Regions from separate parts of the Trichocoleus sp. FACHB-90 genome, predicted to be linked through region 1. Evidence: predicted binding sites of a transcription regulator. Region 1 holds the regulator's gene; the other holds the start of a gene.
The links. The regulator NtcA, encoded in region 1, controls nitrogen genes in cyanobacteria. The targets are predictions, from matches to a motif close to TTTGTANNNNNNNNTACAAA.
Positions count from the first base shown of each region.

Region 2: glnA (type I glutamate--ammonia ligase) is a predicted target of NtcA. The motif match lies at 1,226-1,245, and genes of this name have one in related genera.

Region 1 is NZ_JACJOK010000069.1:309,039-312,437, reverse strand. Features, by position in the region: gene hisB (imidazoleglycerol-phosphate dehydratase HisB) at 1-564, opposite strand, end outside; gene fabI (enoyl-ACP reductase FabI) at 674-1,450, opposite strand; gene ntcA (global nitrogen regulator NtcA) at 1,791-2,462, shown strand; gene H6F74_RS20900 (DUF3084 domain-containing protein) at 2,571-3,399, shown strand, end outside.
Region 2 is NZ_JACJOK010000023.1:8,679-12,077, forward strand. Features, by position in the region: gene apcB (allophycocyanin subunit beta) at 100-609, opposite strand; gene H6F74_RS29235 (hypothetical protein) at 770-1,096, opposite strand; gene glnA (type I glutamate--ammonia ligase) at 1,423-2,844, shown strand; gene H6F74_RS06965 (methyltransferase domain-containing protein) at 3,097-3,399, shown strand, end outside.

The DNA.
Region 1 (3,399 bases):
AAACGCCTTAAAGGTCGCTTCGATAATGTGGTGGGAATTAATCCCATCCAACTGTCGGATGTGCAGCGTCATCTGGCTATGATTCACCACCGCTACAAAAAATTCTCGCACCAGCTGAGTGTCATAAGTCCCGACTCGCTGGGTGGGAATTTGTAAGCCATAGCTGAGGTGAGGACGACCAGAAAAGTCTAACACCACCTGCACCAAAGCTTCATCTAAGGGGGCGAGGAAATTACCAAAGCGAACAATTCCCTTGCGATCGCTTAGTGCTTTCCCGAACGCCATCCCCAACGTAATGCCCACATCTTCGTTGGTGTGGTGGTCATCAATTTCTAAATCCCCTTTCGCGGCTACATCCAAATCAATCAGCCCGTGAGAGGCAATTTGATGCAGCATATGATCCAAAAAGGGAATGCCCGTATTGGCGTTGCAAGTCCCATTCCCGTCTAAGTTTACTGTCACCAAGACATCAGTTTCGCCCGTCTTACGTGAAACCGTAGCCGTGCGAGGTGATAAAAGTTGTTCAAGGTTCGGAGTGGTGGAAACGCGATCGCTTGTCTGCATAGCAGATGCTCACTAACAAGAAACAAGTAAGTTTATTATTCTATGCTATCGAGCTAGGGAATGGGGTAAGTTAGATTCTTTCCCCAGTCCCCAATCCCCAGCCCCTACATCACATTCCCATAATCTCGTATCCAGCATCTACATACAGCACTTGACCCGTAATCCCACTTGCCAAGTCGCTGCACAAGAAACTAGCAGCATTTCCCACTTCTGTCTGAGTCACAGTTCGCCGCAGTGGTGCTACTTCCTCAACATGATGGATCATATCCAGAATGCCACCCACCGCCGATGATGCCAGAGTGCGTATCGGGCCAGCTGAGATTGCATTCACGCGAATATTAGAAGGCCCCATCTCCGAGGCTAGATAACGCACGCTCATTTCCAAGCCAGACTTAGCAATGCCCATCACATTGTAATTGGGGATCACCTTAACGCCGCCCAAATAAGTTAGGGTGACAATACTGCCGCCTTCTGTCATTAGCGGTTTCGCCGCCCCAGCCAGTTGAACTAGCGAGTAGGTGCTAATTTCCAAAGCTTGAGTGAAGCCAGCGCGGGTGGTGTTGCTAAAATCACCTGATAAATCGTCCTTGTTGGCAAAAGCAAGACAATGGATTAAAATATCTAGCCTGCCCCACTTATCGCGGATGGCATCAAATGTAGAACGAATTTGGTCATCATTCTGAACATCGCAAGGTAAAAACAAGCTGGGGTTGAGAGGTTCTACCAATTCGGCGACTTTCTTCTCAAAGCGTCCTCGGTCGTCTGGTAGATAAGTAACTCCCAAATTTGCACCAGCTTTGTGTAACTGCTGGGCAATACCCCAAGCGATTGAGCGGTTGTTGGCAATGCCAGTAACTAGGGCATTTTTTCCTGATAAATCTAGCATGATGTCAATTTTGAAGGCAATATTAGAGAATATCCGATTTAGGGCGGTAATTCAGATAGCTTGCGTCGGGATCGAAGCTTACCCAACATGACTCAAACTGCATCCCAGCTTATCAAACAGGTATTGTCAAGATATAGACATTTTCCTTAACAATCTGATTTGCGCCGTGGGGTTGAGGCAATTGGAAAAACTTGGAGGATAAAACAACTTTAAAATTATGTATCAAGCAGCACAAAAAACTGCCTAAGAGTCAGTTTATCAGTGTCTAAAGTCAGAAATTTCTCACAGTCGGTTGTAATTCCCAGAAGAGTTTCTAGGGCAGCAATAAGGATATAAGGAAGTGGTAGTGACGCAAGATAGACCGTTAGCAGCTGTGTTCCGTCAAATCGGAGGTGGGGCGTTTCCGCCAGTGGTGGAAACCTTTGATCGGGGCAAAACTATCTTTTTCCCCGGAGACCCGGCTGAACGGGTATATTTTTTGCTCAAAGGAGCTGTGAAGCTGTCTCGCGTGTACGAAGCTGGGGAAGAAATTACAGTGGCGCTGCTGCGAGAAAACAGCGTCTTTGGCGTACTGTCGTTGATTACCGGGAATCGGTCAGACAGATTTTATCACGCAGTAGCATTTACGCCTGTGGAGTTGCTTTCAGCACCAATTGAACAGGTGGAGCAAGCGCTCAAGGATAATCCAGAATTGTCGATGTTGATGCTGCGGGGGCTTTCATCGCGGATCTTGCAAACAGAGATGATGATTGAGACTTTGGCGCACCGGGATATGGGATCGCGATTGGTGAGTTTTTTGTTGATTCTCTGTCGCGATTTTGGCGTTCCAGGCCCGAATGGAATTACAGTTGATCTGAAGCTTTCTCACCAAGCGATCGCAGAAGCAATTGGTTCCACAAGAGTGACAGTCACCCGGTTACTGGGAGATTTACGCTCAGAGAAAATGATTTCCATCAATAAGAAAAAAATTACCGTTCATAACCCGGTAGCTTTGAGCCAGCAGTTCACCTAAAACATCTTTTGCACTGTCAGCTTTTGTTAATCAATAGTTGAAGTACCAGCGTCTATCACAAAAAAGCCTTTATGCTTAAGCTTGAGAGGTGATAGCTAAAGCTGGAAAATGACCACCAGTGCGCTGGTCTTAATTTTATCGATTTTGGTATTGGGTGGTGCGATCGCCACCTTGGGCGATCGCATTGGCACTCGCGTGGGAAAAGCGCGGCTGAGTCTGTTCAATCTGCGTCCCAAGAAAACTGCGGTCTTAGTTACAATTCTTACAGGTTTGATGATTTCCGCCTCAACCCTGACGATCCTATTTGCCACCAGCAAGCCGTTACGCACAGGCGTGTTTCAAGTTGATGAAATTCAGCGAAAACTCAGAACCGCTCGTCGGGAGCTTGACCAAACTGTAGCCCAGAAACAACAAACTGAAAGCGAACTCTCCAAAGTTGCAGCCCAGAAACAACAAACTGAAAACGAACTCTCACTAGCCCGTACCGAGCAGCAAGCCGCCCAAAAGCGTCTGGATGCCATTAATAAGTCTCTGGCGGCAGCACTAGCCAGACAAGCCCAGACAGAGGCGCAACTGAGCAAGACAGAGCGCGAACTTAAAAGCGTTGCGGCTAGCTTTGAGAAAACCCAGCAACAGCTGGAAAGTGTTTCTGGGCAAGCGGTAAATTTACGTTCTGAAATTCAACAACTTCAAGGGGAACGCCAGGAACTAATCAAGGAGCGCGATCGCGTAAAGGCTCAAATCACCCAACTCAAGGGCCAAGTTACTCAACGCGATCGCGAAATCGCCAAGCTTGACCAAGCCATCACAGAACGCGACCGGGAAATTGGTAATCGCGACCAAGCCTTGGCAGAACTTGATCAAAAAATTTCCAACCTGAGAAACAGCATTGCCCAACGTGATAAAGAAATCGCCAAGCGAGACACAGCCCTCGCCC
Region 2 (3,399 bases), on a different contig from region 1:
AAGGAAAAAGTGCGATCGCTTCAAAAAGTAAGTTGAAGGTTAGAAGGTTACAGGTTATAACCTCCAATCCTCCATCTATCTAACCTTCAATCTTCTAACTTAAACATCCTGTTCGCTCAAATCGCGAGTCATGTGGTCAAAGGGCTGATCTACAAACCCAGTATTTTCCACCCCAGCCGCTGCGACCTGTTGCTTCACAATATCCTTCATTATCTGGATACCGCGCACAGTCGGGCCAATAGGCACACCCAAGGAATTGTAAGTTTCCCGCAGACCTTGTAGCACCCGCTCATCCAGCACATTTGTATCACCCGCGACCAACGCATAGCTGGCATAGCGCAGATAATAGTCCATATCCCGCAGACAAGCCGCATAACGGCGAGTCGTATAAGCATTTCCACCGGGTCGAATTAACTCCGGCAATTCTTCAAACAGCTGGGAACCAGCTTGCTTGACAATCGATGCTGCATTGGCATTGATTGCCGCAGCCGCTTGGACTCGTGCCGTACCTGTCTGAAAATAAGACTTTAGCGAATCAACGGCATTACGATCCAGGTAACGACCCGAAACATCGTAATTCTTAATCAGCTTTGTGATTGCGTCCCGCATGATATTACTCTCCCAACAACAAGCTCTATAGATGATTTTCTATCACTCAGTGTGCTGTTGCCTACCCACTACCAAGGTTGTAGTTTACAACACCCAACACTTCCCTGAGCATATTCTCATCTATTAAGCATCCCACAGTGTTGATGCGTGCGGTGCTTTCTTAGTGGGCAACTTTTGAAAGAGAGCAACTGCGATATGCCACCGACCTTGTGCTGCTGTTTGGAGACTGGGAAGCTTGCGATCGCACTTTTCGACTCCCCACTGCTTTCAACCAGCCGACATTCATACCTGCTGCTGGCACCAATGTCAACTCTTCTGGATAGCGTGGTTGAGGATCATTAACCAACCAGATTGGCGGCACCATCATCGGGTCATATTCAGCAATAATATCTACAACCCCAGGACGCTGCTTTAGCTCTACCCGCGTTCCCGATTGATACTGTAGCGCTTCTTGCTGGTCAAAATCCTTATTTAATTTAAACACCACGCTTCCCCCCGCCTAAAAAGTAGCTTTTGATACTGATTAATTATAATTATGATGCACATAAGATATATTTGTAAATTTTGCTACAATTTTTAACTTTTTTCAAATTAGTTGCAAATCAGGACTCGTAAATTTGTATAGTACGATACAAAACATCCCGAAACCTATCTTTAGGATGTTTCAGTACAAGCATTGCCTTCTGTCTGAAAATTGGTTGCCCTCGCTCCAAGTTTCCCCTTGACTTGGCGATCCACCACCCCTGATGATCGTTAAACCGTTTTTTTGGCTTTCCAGATTTGAGCCAGCATAGAAATTAAGGAGTCCGCCAAATGTTCCAGAACCCGCAAGAGTTCCTGAATTACGTTAAAGAAAAAAACATCCAGATCATTGACCTAAAGTTCATCGATATGCCGGGTATCTGGCAGCATTTGTCGGTGTACCAAAACCAAATCGATGAAAGCAGCTTCACCGAAGGCGTACCTTTCGATGGCTCAAGTATTCGAGGTTGGAAAGCCATCAACGAATCAGACATGGCGATGGTGCTTGATCCAACAACTGCCTGGATCGACCCATTTATGGCAGAGCCGACTTTGAGCGTAGTCTGTAGCATTGTCGAACCCCGGACAGGCGAACCATACAGCCGCGACCCCCGCACGATTGCCCAGAAAGCAGTAGATTACTTAATTTCTACCGGAATTGGCGATACCGTCTTCATTGGCCCAGAAGCTGAATTTTTCATTTTTGATGATGTTCGCTTTGACCAAAACCAGCATGAAGGCTATTACCACATAGATTCCATCGAAGGTCGTTGGAATTCTGGTAAAAAAGAAGAAGGTGGCAACCTCGGTTACAAGCCTCGCTACAAAGAAGGTTACTTCCCCGTTGCCCCGACCGATACCTCCCAAGATATGCGGACGGAAATGCTGCTGACGATGGCAAAGTGCGGCGTGCCAATTGAAAAGCATCACCATGAGGTTGCTTCGGGCGGTCAGTGCGAACTCGGTTTCCGCTTTGAAACTTTGATCAAGGCAGCTGACTCTTTGATGACGTATAAGTATGTGATCAAGAACGTTGCCAGGAAATATGGCAAAACCGTCACCTTCATGCCGAAGCCAGTATTTAACGATAACGGTTCCGGGATGCACACCCACCAGTCTATCTGGAAAGATGGGCAACCGCTGTTTGCAGGCGATAAGTACGCTGGTTTGAGTCAAATGGCGCTGCATTACATTGGTGGCTTGCTCAAGCACGCACCCGCACTGTTGGCGTTGACTAACCCCACAACCAATTCTTACAAGCGCCTAGTCCCCGGCTTTGAAGCACCCGTAAACTTAGCTTACTCGCAAGGCAACCGTTCCGCCTCCATCCGGATTCCTCTATCTGGCACCAATCCCAAGGCGAAGCGCTTAGAGTTCCGTTGTCCGGATGCCACCAGCAATCCCTATTTGGCTTTTGCTGCGATGCTCTGTGCTGGTTTAGATGGTATCAAGAACCAAATTGACCCCGGCCCTTCCCTGGATGTTGATATCTACGACCTCAGCCCCGAAGAGTTGAGCAAAATTCCTTCCACCCCAGGTTCTCTGGATGCAGCACTCGAAGCACTAGAACACGATCACGCTTTCTTAACTGAACCGGGTGTGTTCACAGAGGACTTTATCAATACCTGGATTTCTTACAAGCTGGATAACGAAGTTAACCCAATGCGGTTGCGTCCTCATCCTTACGAGTTCGCCCTCTACTACGATTGCTAATTTTCTCGTTCTCGTTTCCAGTCTCCGACCGGGAACGAGAAAACCAAATCTAAAGCGCCACCCGTCAGAGTGGCGCTTTTTTTTGCTGTCTCACTAACGACAGATGGAAACTGAAAAAACTGAGCTACGATAAAAAATGTGTCTTTACAAAACTAAATAAACCTTCTCATCGTTTTATACTCATCCCAAGTTAGAAAGCGCAAATCTTCAATCGCTATGCAGTCCACCTCCAAAATTGACCAATTAATTCCCATTCCTGACAATCTCGCCAAGCTGACCTATCAAACTTTTCAGCAGGGAAAAAGTTACTTTGGTCTAGCTCATAAAGCCTTAACTACACAGCTGCTGAACCTAATCTCTCCTCGTGTTGAGATAAAAAGTAAACCTGTTCCGCCAGAAGTTATACCCAAACTTCAACAACGGATGAATCAGATTATCGAAGCAGACTGGCAGGATGCCGAACGGGGCGTATATCCCCAGAGTGTGCTGTTTGATAATCCTTGGTCAGATTTTTTCCGCTACTATCCCGTGCTTTGCCTGGATACGCTGCAAATT